2 regions of the Solibacillus sp. FSL W7-1472 genome follow, and region 1 is predicted to be linked to the other one. Evidence: a T-box and tRNA genes for the amino acid it is inferred to sense, from the RefSeq annotation. Region 1 holds a T-box; the other holds one or more tRNA genes.
The links. A T-box is a leader RNA that pairs with one kind of tRNA and senses whether it is charged. The one in region 1 lies ahead of trpS (tryptophan--tRNA ligase), so its partner is inferred to be a tRNA-Trp.
Positions count from the first base shown of each region.

Region 1 (5,975 bases):
AACGCATGAGCAGCAGTTTTTAACTTTCCAGGAACGCGGTGTTCGACGTGTGAGCCCGTTTTTCGTACCAATGATGATTCCAGATATGGCTTCAGGTCAAGTATCGATTTATCTTGGGGCAAAAGGGGTCAACTCTTGTTCCGTAACGGCTTGTGCATCGGGAACTAACTCGATTGGTGATGCGTTTAAAGTAATTGAACGTGGAGACGCTGATGTGATGATTACGGGTGGAGCAGAGGCGCCGATCGTAACAATGGCGGTTGCAGGCTTCAGTGCAAACACAGCGTTATCGTTAAATCCGGACACGGCTACTGCATCACGTCCATTTGATAAAAACCGTGACGGCTTCGTTATAGGTGAAGGTGCAGGGATTTTAATTTTAGAAGAATATGAACATGCGAAAGCGCGCGGTGCTAAAATTTACGGAGAAGTCGTTGGTTATGGTTCAACAGGGGATGCCCACCATATTACAGCACCGGCTCCAAACGGTGAAGGTGCAGCACGTGCGATGCAAATGGCGATCGATGATGCACAAGTATCTCCTGACCGCGTTGGTTATATTAATGCCCACGGTACGAGTACACCATATAATGACTTATTTGAAACACAGGCAGTCAAAACTGTTTTTGGTGACCATGCCTATAAATTGGCGATGAGTTCAACGAAAAGTATGACAGGCCATTTATTAGGTGCAGCAGGCGGGATTGAGGCAATCTTTACGGTACTTGCATTGAAGGAAGGTATTTTGCCGCCGACAATGAATTTACAGGATCCGGATCCGGAATGTGACCTGGACTATGTACCAAATGCCGCACGAAAAGCGGAAGTTGAATATGCGTTAAGCAATTCACTGGGCTTTGGCGGACATAATGCTTGTTTATTATTCAAAAAATATACAGATTAATAAATGACAAAAAACGAACGTGCTTCTTCTATCGCACGTTCGTTTTTCGTATAGTTGTACGAAGGATGGTGTTTTGACACGCTTCGTACTATTTTTATTTTTTTATGGGCTCAGTGTCATGTCGATCAGTAATATGATTCTATACTTGAATTACCGCACGCTCGGCTATTCATGGCATGCTGTATTACTGTACATTGTACATGGAGCAGAGTTGTATCTGCTGATTGTTGCTATTGGTGGGATGATTAGCGTCGTTTACGGCCTAAGCCCATCGCGTTCTCCATTTTCTTGAGTGTTTTAGAGGCAATGGCATTCGCTTTTACTGCACCCTCATCCAAAATTTCATCAAGTTCCGGTGAGTCAATCAGTGCATAATAGCGTTCTTGAATTGGTGTTAAATGGTCAATAACAGCCTGCGCTACTCCAGCTTTAAAATCACCATAGCCTTTGCCTTCATACTTTGCTTCTAAATCTGCAATCGCTGTACCGGATAGGGCAGATTCAATAATAAGCAAGTTCGATACACCCGGTTTGTTTTCAATATCAAATTTAACGATTCCCTCAGAATCTGTTACAGCGGATTTGATTTTCTTTTCGATTTCTTTTGCTGTATCAAGCAGGCGAATCGTCGCTTTTGAATTTGTATCGGATTTTGACATTTTTTTCGTTGGCTCCTGCAATGACTTGATACGAGCGCCTTCTTTCGGCAATTGAATATCAGGAATCGTTAATACATCATTGTAGCGCTTATTGAAACGTTCAGCTAAATCGCGTGTTAATTCAATATGCTGTTTTTGGTCTTCACCAACTGGTACGATGTCTGTATTGTACAGAAGGATATCGGCAGCCATTAACGGCGGGTATGTTAAAAGTGCGGCAGAAACGGATTCTTTACCTGTCGATTTGTCTTTAAACTGTGTCATGCGCTCTAATTCTCCGATTGAAGCGACACATTGAAGCATCCAGCCTGCTTGGGCATGGGCAGGGACTTCTGACTGAATAAATAAAATCGATTTTTTCGGATCAATGCCACATGCGATATACATTGCTGCCAATGAGCGAATATTTTTTCGTAACTCAAGGCGGTCCTGTGGCACAGTAATTGCGTGCTGATCCACGATGCAATAAATGGCGTTGTTGTTTTCCTGTAAAGCGGGGAATTGTTTAATCGCACCGATATAATTCCCTAAAGTAATTGTTCCTGTTGGTTGTACACCTGAAAAGATGGTTTTCATTGGGTGTTCCTCCTTAAAAATCAAATGAAAATAAAAAAACATCATGCGTCCTCTATTCGAAAATAGAAGGGACGAATGATGTTAAAATCCGCGGTACCACCCAGCTTGCCTCAATTGGCCACTTTACTTCGTAACGTGAAGGCGACGAGCTGGACTACTAATAGAAACGTTCATCAAGCTAACTCGGAAGTCCATTCCATTTAACGAATGATCTGTTTGCACCAACCACAGACTCTCTAGGCATTCAAATTAAATGTACTACTCTTCGTCATCGTTTTTCATAATCTTGAATGGATTATAACGTAAGTATTGAAAAGAAAGCAATTGTTTTATTTAAAGAAATAGGAATAAAACAAAGTGAAAATGGAAATAGTAGTAAATAGATAATTATATTTTAAGAAATGGCATGATATTATCTGACTTTTTTCTCAATTACAATTTGATAAATGAGAAAAAACTTTAAAAATCAGTACGTTTTATTTTACTATTTTATGGGTAAATTTTAATATGGCGCAAAATTCTAGAAAGTGTGCTTATTAGAGAGAAATATGTAATAAAATTTATTACGTAAGTTGAATTATTTGTTGACATTGTATATTCAAACATGGGTTATTCATGTATAATGGGAACAGAATCTTAAATTAAATTAATTCTAAATTGAGTTTTATTTATACATTTGTGCTTCTTCATAAAAGGAAGCAACATCTAGCAATTGAATTGAAATCAATTAGAGAGGGAGTGAGCCAATGTTAGTAACATTATTTACTTCACCAAGTTGTACTTCATGTCGAAAAGCAAAAGCATGGTTAGAGGAACATGATATCCCATATACAGAACGCAACATTTTTTCCGAGCCACTTACAATTAGTGAAATCAAAGAGATTTTACGAATGACAGAAGATGGTACCGATGAAATTATCTCGACGCGTTCGAAAATTTTCCAAAAGTTGAATGTTGATGTTGAAACATTGCCATTACAGCGATTATATGAGCTTATTCAGGAATATCCAGGATTATTACGCCGTCCGATTATTTTAGATGAAAAACGTCTGCAAGTCGGTTATAACGAAGATGAAATTCGTCGATTCCTGCCTCGTAAAGTACGAGCATACCAGTTGCAAGAAGCCCAACGCATGGTTAACTAAATAGACCGCTCATGATGTTACGGATGCATATTGTGCAATTGTAGCATCTTTTTTTTATTTTAGAACATATTAGAAAGACACCTTAATTACTTGATTTAAATGGAGTGGTGCAATACAATTTCAATTATTCAAATAATTTATGCTGAATAATGTTTTTCCTTTTCATTTTAATCGATTCCATCATACAATAGAGTTATAGATACTTCTAATATTTAAAAGTATCTCAGTTCCGATGCAATAGAACGCCATATTGTATGCCACTTGGAAATAAAGCGACGTTCTATACAATGACTGTGAAGGGGGTTGAGGTCTAATGGACATCGAACGCATTAATGAAAATACGCTAAAATTATTTATTACGTATAGTGATATCGAGGACCGCGGTTATACTCGCGAAGAAATATGGTACAATCGCGCAAAAGGTGAAGAGCTTTTCTGGGATATCATTGGTGAAATAAATACAGATGATTATTTCGATTTAGATGGTCCAATTTGGATTCATATTAACGCTTCAGAAAGTGGATTGGAAGTCGTTGTTACACGCGCGTCTGTAGGTAATGACTCCGAAACTTCTTCAATGACAGGCAACTTTGAAGATGACCTTCATATATCAGATCAATTAAATGAAATGGAAGAATCGATCTTCAATGCGATTGGCAAAGCTGCAAAAGAAGAAGAACAATCGCTTGAAAATGCCCGATTCCGATTTAAAGATATTGACGAACTAGTACCTCTTGCAAAACGCGCAGCACCATTAGGAATAGAGTCTGTGTTGTATAAATGGGAAGATTATTACTATTTATATGTAGATTTAAAAGATTTGGAAAGCGAGAAAGCGAGAAATATCATCGCTTTATGTACTGAGTATTTAGCTGCTTCCAAAATTACAGCGCACCGACTTGAAGAGTACGGGGAAACAATCATTGCTGAAGACTGCTTCGAAACAATCATTACGTATTTTGATTAGGACAGCAGTTTACGAAAGCCACCTGATTTCAGGTGGCTTTTTTGTGTTTGTGCTGGGGGGATATCTGGTTGAGGGAAGTAGAATATAGGGGGAGCAAAAGTAGAATAATGGTTGAGGAAAGTGGAATATAATGCGTGTGAAGCAGAACAGAGCATCGAGAAAGTAGAACCTTGTGACGGAAAAGTGGAAAGTTCGTCTATAAAAGGGAACGGCAAGCAATAAAAGTAGAAATCCTTTGAAAAAACCAGTTTCCAATAGTTACTATTTATAAGTTGAAATTGAATGTTCATTTCATTAAGATGGATAAAAAAGGGGGGTAGCGAATGCTGATCGCTTTGACGGAACAACAGCAATTATTCTATTTAACGTCGAAACTGCCGCCGGATGAGTTACAAAGATTAAAAAAGCAGCAATCCTTTTTTTGCCCTCAATGTAAAGAACAGCTTCTGTTAAAGGTTGGTCAAATAAAAATCCCGCACTTTGCCCATCAAAAAAATAGTGAATGCGATTCTTTGTTTTCAGAAGGGGAATCCGCCGCACATCTCCTCGGGAAACAACACCTCTTTCAACTTTTTACAAGCCTTCAGCTACGTCCCGTTCTTGAACCGTATTTACCACAGCTTCAACAAAGACCAGATCTTCTCATCGCATTTAATGATCGCCAATATGCTATTGAGTTTCAGTGCAGCCCAATCGCGCATCCATCATTTCAACTGCGTACAACCGGCTATTTAAATGCTGAAATCATACCGATCTGGATATTGCACACTCCCGAAAAATTCAAAAGTCCCGGTATTGTAAAAATTTCAATCAATCACACAAACGCGCAGTTTATGCAACGGTATAAAAAGCAGAAATACCTCATCACCTACGATGAGAAAAGTAAAACTTTCTACTATATAAGCAATTTAATCCATCTTCATAAATTGCAGTATTTTGCTGTCGTTAAGCCATTGCCGCTCAGCCAACAACGATTTCCGCTTTTAGTTCCAGAGAAAATATCAAAATCACAATTTCCTCTGCTGCTAAAAAAATACAGGAGTTATCGGGAGTACTATATCCGTCACCGTCTACTATTGAGTAAAAAAGGAGTTAACGATCGATTTTTTCGAGCCATTTATGAATTAAGGCTAATTATGACGAATTTACCGATTTTTTTAGGGATTCCTGTCTGCAATACGCATGCTTTTAACCGATTCTGTATAGAATGGCAAGTAGGGCTTTTTCATTTTATGAACGCCCATGCGCTCACACCTAAAACGATGAATGTGAAAGCGATTCCTTACTTTTTCAAATGGAGTCAATTGGAGCTGACGAATGAGCGGAAAACAGCGGTGAAACATTATTTAACAATTTTAAGACATCTTAAAATTGAGCAACTGGATGAAAATATAGCCGAAGAACAACTTTTTAATGTTCTATACGACGAATTGGTTGCAATTGGATGTTGAAATTGTTTAAATAGATTTATAATTTCGAATATCGGAATAGTAGGAGGCAAATAAATGGCAAAGCAAATTTTAACGCGTGAAGAAGTACCGGAGCAATTAACATGGGATTTAACATCAATCTTTGAATCGGATGAAGCGTGGGAAGCTGAACTGAAGGAAGTTGAGCAATTATCAAAACAAGCTTCAAATTATAAAGGAAAAGTAGCGGATAGTGCGGAAAGCTTATACAACACTTTGCAATTTAGCGATGCATTATACGAGCGTTTACACAAA
Region 1 is NZ_CP150208.1:782,894-788,868, forward strand. Features, by position in the region: gene fabF (beta-ketoacyl-ACP synthase II) at 1-904, shown strand, start outside; gene trpS (tryptophan--tRNA ligase) at 1,150-2,139, opposite strand; T-box leader at 2,204-2,420, opposite strand; gene spxA (transcriptional regulator SpxA) at 2,886-3,284, shown strand; gene mecA (adaptor protein MecA) at 3,598-4,251, shown strand; gene MKY07_RS03715 (competence protein CoiA family protein) at 4,575-5,702, shown strand; gene pepF (oligoendopeptidase F) at 5,757-5,975, shown strand, end outside.

Region 2 (5,975 bases), 1.4 Mb from region 1:
GTGCGGCTGGATCACCTCCTTTCTAAGGATTTTTCGGAATCATTCCTTCGGGGAATGAAACATTAACGTTTGCTGTTCAGTTTTGAAGGTTCATTCTTAAATGAATGAAATACTTCAAACCTTGCTCCTGACGCTTGCGCTTACGTCGCAAAGCTGCATGAAGCAAAATCAGTGAAGCTTCTCACGATGTGATTGAAGTCAGCTGCTTCGTTCTTTGAAAACTGGATAAAACGACATTGAAAGCAATAAATCAAATTTCTATTTTATAGATTTTTAAACAAGTCAAGCAATTGACGTGTAAACTTAAATCTTAGATCTCTGATCTAAGTGTTAACTTTTGGTTAAGTTAATAAGGGCGCACGGTGGATGCCTTGGCACTAGGAGTCGATGAAGGACGGCACTAACACCGATATGCCTCGGGGAGCTGTAAGTAAGCTTTGATCCGGGGATTTCCGAATGGGGGAACCCACTATCTTTAATCGGATAGTATCTTCACGTGAATTCATAGCGTGTTGAAGACAGACGCAGGGAACTGAAACATCTAAGTACCTGCAGGAACAGAAAGAAAATTCGATTCCCTGAGTAGCGGCGAGCGAAACGGGAAGAGCCCAAACCAAAGAGCTTGCTCTTTGGGGTTGTAGGACACTCTATACGGAGTTACAAAAGAATGAATTAGACGAAGCGACTTGGAAAGGTCCGCGAAACAAGGTAAAAGCCCTGTAGTCAAAAGTTCATTCCCTCCAGAGTGGATCCTGAGTACGGCGGAACACGTGAAATTCCGTCGGAATCCGGGAGGACCATCTCCCAAGGCTAAATACTACCTAGTGACCGATAGTGAACCAGTACCGTGAGGGAAAGGTGAAAAGCACCCCGGAAGGGGAGTGAAATAGACCCTGAAACCGTGTGCCTACAAGTAGTTAGAGCCCGTTAATGGGTGATAGCGTGCCTTTTGTAGAATGAACCGGCGAGTTACGATTACGTGCGAGGTTAAGTTGAGAAGACGGAGCCGCAGCGAAAGCGAGTCTGAATAGGGCGAATTAGTACGTGGTCGTAGACCCGAAACCAGGTGATCTACCCATGTCCAGGGTGAAGGTGAGGTAACACTCACTGGAGGCCCGAACCCACGCACGTTGAAAAGTGCGGGGATGAGGTGTGGGTAGCGGAGAAATTCCAATCGAACCTGGAGATAGCTGGTTCTCTCCGAAATAGCTTTAGGGCTAGCCTCGTGATTGAGAATACCGGAGGTAGAGCACTGTTTGGACTAGGGGGGCATCTCGCTTTACCGAATTCAGACAAACTCCGAATGCCGGATATTTATACACGGGAGTCAGACTGCGAGTGATAAGATCCGTAGTCAAGAGGGAAACAGCCCAGACCACCAGCTAAGGTCCCCAAGTAATCGTTAAGTGGAAAAGGATGTGGCGTTGCTTAGACAACCAGGATGTTGGCTTAGAAGCAGCCATCATTTAAAGAGTGCGTAATAGCTCACTGGTCGAGTGACGCTGCGCCGAAAATGTATCGGGGCTAAACGATTCACCGAAGCTGTGGATGCATACTTTGAGTATGCGTGGTAGGAGAGCGTTCTAACAGCGTTGAAGTCAGACCGGAAGGACTGGTGGAGCGGTTAGAAGTGAGAATGCCGGTATGAGTAGCGAAACATGGGTGAGAATCCCATGCACCGTATGACTAAGGTTTCCTGAGGAAGGCTCGTCCGCTCAGGGTTAGTCGGGACCTAAGCCGAGGCCGATAGGCGTAGGCGATGGACAACAGGTTGATATTCCTGTACCACCTCCTCACCGTTTGAGAAATGGGGGGACGCAGTAGGATAGGGTAAGCACGCCGTTGGTTGCGCGTGTTCAAGCAGTAAGGCGTGTATGTAGGCAAATCCGCATACTTTAACGTTGAGCTGTGATGACGAGCTCGTATGAGCGAAGTTCCTGATTTCACACTGCCAAGAAAAGCCTCTATCGAGGTGAGAGGTGCCCGTACCGCAAACCGACACAGGTAGTCGAGGAGAGAATCCTAAGGTGTGCGAGAGAACTCTCGTTAAGGAACTCGGCAAAATGACCCCGTAACTTCGGGAGAAGGGGTGCTTCTTTGGGTGCATAGCCTAGAGAAGCCGCAGTGAATAGGCCCAGGCGACTGTTTAGCAAAAACACAGGTCTCTGCAAAACCGTAAGGTGACGTATAGGGGCTGACGCCTGCCCGGTGCTGGAAGGTTAAGAGGAGCGGTTAGCGCAAGCGAAGCTGTGAATTGAAGCCCCAGTAAACGGCGGCCGTAACTATAACGGTCCTAAGGTAGCGAAATTCCTTGTCGGGTAAGTTCCGACCCGCACGAAAGGCGTAACGATCTGGGCACTGTCTCAACGAGAGACTCGGTGAAATTATAGTACCTGTGAAGATGCAGGTTACCCGCGACAGGACGGAAAGACCCCGTGGAGCTTTACTGTAGCCTGATATTGAATTTTGGTACAACTTGTACAGGATAGGTAGGAGCCAGAGATCTCGGAGCGCCAGCTTCGAAGGAGGCGTCGGTGGGATACTACCCTGGTTGTATTGAACTTCTAACCCATGCCCCTTAGCGGGGTAGGAGACAGTGTCAGGCGGACAGTTTGACTGGGGCGGTCGCCTCCTAAAGAGTAACGGAGGCGCCCAAAGGTTCCCTCAGAATGGTTGGAAATCATTCGTAGAGTGTAAAGGCATAAGGGAGCTTGACTGCGAGACCTACAAGTCGAGCAGGGTCGAAAGACGGGCTTAGTGATCCGGTGGTTCCGCATGGAAGGGCCATCGCTCAACGGATAAAAGCTACCCCGGGGATAACAGGCTTATCTCCCCCAAGAGTCCACATCGACGGGGAGGTTTGGCACCTCGATGTCGGCTCATCGCATCCTGGGGCTGTAGTCGGTCCCAAGGGTTGGGCTGTTCGCCCATTAAAGCGGTACGCGAGCTGGGTTCAGAACGTCGTGAGACAGTTCGGTCCCTATCCGTCGTGGGCGTAGGAAATTTGAGAGGAGCTGTCCTTAGTACGAGAGGACCGGGATGGACATACCGCTGGTGTACCAGTTGTCTTGCCAAAGGCATCGCTGGGTAGCTATGTATGGACGGGATAAGTGCTGAAAGCATCTAAGCATGAAGCCCCCCTCAAGATGAGATTTCCCATTACGCAAGTAAGTAAGACCCCTGAAAGACGATCAGGTAGATAGGTTCGAGGTGGAAGTGCGGTGACGCATGCAGCTGACGAATACTAATCGGTCGAGGACTTAACCACATTTTATTGCTCAATTCAATGAAACGTTTATCCAGTTTTGAAAGAATGAAAAATTATTATATAAATACTTGACAAATAAGAAAAGTATGATATAATAAATAATGTCTTTCGATTAAATAGTCTAGTGATGATGGCAAAGAGGTCACACCCGTTCCCATACCGAACACGGAAGTTAAGCTCTTTAGCGCCGATGGTAGTTGGGGGATTCCCCCTGTGAGAGTAGGACGTCGCTAGGCTGTTATAGAATTATTCCGAAGTAGCTCAGTTGGTAGAGCATCCGGCTGTTAACCGGCAGGTCGCAGGTTCGAGTCCTGCCTTCGGAGCCATTAAATCTTGGAGAGTTGTCCGAGTGGCCGAAGGAGCACGATTGGAAATCGTGTATGCGGGTAACCCTGCATCAAGGGTTCAAATCCCTTACTCTCCGCCAGGCTTAATTTATAAAGAGGCCCGTTGGTCAAGTGGTTAAGACACCGCCCTTTCACGGCGGTAACACGGGTTCGAATCCCGTACGGGTCACCAAAAGATACATAAGTAGTATCCAGCATTGGAGGATTAGCTCAGCTGGGAGAGCACCTGCCTTACAAGCAGGGGGTCGGCGGTTCGAGCCCGTCATCCTCCACCATTAAACAAATAGTATTATCGCGGGGTGGAGCAGTGGTAGCTCGTCGGGCTCATAACCCGAAGGTCGCAGGTTCAAGTCCTGCCCCCGCAACCAAATGGTCCCGTGGTGTAGCGGTTAACATGCCTGCCTGTCACGCAGGAGATCGCCGGTTCGATCCCGGTCGGGACCGCCATTTTTTAAAAAAATTAATTTGTGGGTTTGTAGCTCAGTTGGTAGAGCATTAGATTGAAGCTCTAAGTGTCGGCGGTTCGATTCCGTCCAAACCCACCATATTTTTGCCGGTGTAGCTCAGTTGGTAGAGCAACTGACTTGTAATCAGTAGGTCGAGGGTTCGACTCCTTTCGCCGGCACCATTACCTGGAGGGGTAGCGAAGTGGCTAAACGCGGCGGACTGTAAATCCGCTCCTTAGGGTTCGGCGGTTCGAATCCGTCCCCCTCCACCATCCTTTTGATAGGGGCATAGTTTAAAGGTAGAACTACGGTCTCCAAAACCGTCAGTGTGGGTTCGATTCCTACTGCCCCTGCCAAATAACTTAAAAATACTTAAAATAATATAGTGGCGGTTGTGGCGAAGTGGTTAACGCACCTGATTGTGGTTCAGGCATTCGTGGGTTCGATTCCCATCAGTCGCCCCATTTTTATTTAGGTTTAAGTGTTAAAATTATAATATAGTGGCGGTTGTGGCGAAGTGGTTAACGCACCTGATTGTGGTTCAGGCATTCGTGGGTTCGATTCCCATCAGTCGCCCCATTCTATATCATAATTTAAATATTTGGGGTATAGCCAAGCGGTAAGGCAACGGATTTTGATTCCGTCATGCCCTGGTTCGAATCCAGGTACCCCAGCCATTTTTTTATTTTGCGGAAGTAGTTCAGTGGTAGAACACCACCTTGCCAAGGTGGGGGTCGCGAGTTCGAACCTCGTCTTCCGCTCCAAATATGGCGGCATAGCCAAGTGGTAAGGCACAGGTCTGCAACACCTTTATCACCGGTTCAAATCCGGTTGCCGCCTCCATATTTTATTTAATCGGAGAAACCGATTTTTTTTTACCTTATTTTGCCGAGTTGGTGGAATGGCAGACACGACGGACTCAAAATCCGTTGCCGCGAGGCGTGTGGGTTCAAGTCCCACACTCGGTATCTGAAAAAAAGACTTCACAGTTCATACTGTGAGGTCTTTTTTTATTTTTATAATCGATATATAAAGTCCCATAATCTTTTTAAAGAGCATAGAATAGATTATAGAATCCGACTTCAACAGTGGTATTTATAAGTGAAATTAGGAAAGAATAGATTCATCGATTCTTTTATATGATAATGAGAAAAATAAAGTCTGCGTACGGAATATTGGGAAATTAGTATGGGAGAATATCATATTATATACAAAGGAAATTAGTATGTTTTCCAGAAAATCCTGCACGTTTTTTCTGGCGTATTAAAATTATTTACTATAAAATTAACATAGTGATGTTAGGAATGAATTTTAAAAAAACGCATTTTATTTAAGTGATATAAATTATGGAATATAGCGAGGAAGTAGGGAATTAAACAAATGAATGTAGCAACAAATTTTAAGTGGATTGAAGCGGCAAACTATGGTGAGTTGAGTAAAATTGCTGCAACAATTTTTATAGATCAATTAAAAAAGGATAGTTCAACGGTATTTGGAATGGCTACAGGAGGTACCCCGGAAGGCTTTTATAAAAAGCTTGTAGCTGCGTATAAGGCAGGCGAAGTATCTTTTAAACAAGCCAAGTCTTTCAACTTGGATGAATATATCGGTATTAATCCGGCAAATGAAGCGAGCTACCATTATTATATGGACTATAACCTGTTTAATCATATCGATATGAAACGGGAAAATATTTATTTACCAGCTGGTAATAAGTCGAATTTAGAAAAAGCTGCCGCTGAATATGATGCATTGATTAATGCGGCGGGAAATATTGATATACAGCTTTTAGGAATTGGTGTAAATGGACATATCGGTTTTAATGAACCTGGAACTCCTTTTGATTTAGGTACAAATATTGTAGAGCTTGCACAGTCTACACGTGAAGCGAATCAAGTCTATTTTGATTCTATT
Region 2 is NZ_CP150208.1:3,360,429-3,366,403, reverse strand. Features, by position in the region: rRNA gene MKY07_RS16895 (16S ribosomal RNA) at 1-22, shown strand, start outside; rRNA gene MKY07_RS16890 (23S ribosomal RNA) at 340-3,268, shown strand; rRNA gene rrf (5S ribosomal RNA) at 3,389-3,504, shown strand; tRNA gene MKY07_RS16880 (tRNA-Asn) at 3,519-3,594, shown strand; tRNA gene MKY07_RS16875 (tRNA-Ser) at 3,604-3,695, shown strand; tRNA gene MKY07_RS16870 (tRNA-Glu) at 3,713-3,787, shown strand; tRNA gene MKY07_RS16865 (tRNA-Val) at 3,815-3,890, shown strand; tRNA gene MKY07_RS16860 (tRNA-Met) at 3,909-3,983, shown strand; tRNA gene MKY07_RS16855 (tRNA-Asp) at 3,987-4,062, shown strand; tRNA gene MKY07_RS16850 (tRNA-Phe) at 4,085-4,160, shown strand; tRNA gene MKY07_RS16845 (tRNA-Thr) at 4,168-4,243, shown strand; tRNA gene MKY07_RS16840 (tRNA-Tyr) at 4,250-4,333, shown strand; tRNA gene MKY07_RS16835 (tRNA-Trp) at 4,344-4,417, shown strand; tRNA gene MKY07_RS16830 (tRNA-His) at 4,450-4,525, shown strand; tRNA gene MKY07_RS16825 (tRNA-His) at 4,565-4,640, shown strand; tRNA gene MKY07_RS16820 (tRNA-Gln) at 4,664-4,738, shown strand; tRNA gene MKY07_RS16815 (tRNA-Gly) at 4,751-4,825, shown strand; tRNA gene MKY07_RS16810 (tRNA-Cys) at 4,831-4,904, shown strand; tRNA gene MKY07_RS16805 (tRNA-Leu) at 4,949-5,029, shown strand; gene nagB (glucosamine-6-phosphate deaminase) at 5,442-5,975, shown strand, end outside.
Region 2: it has a tRNA-Trp gene. The T-box ahead of trpS (tryptophan--tRNA ligase) is inferred to sense a tRNA for this amino acid. The anticodon was not compared.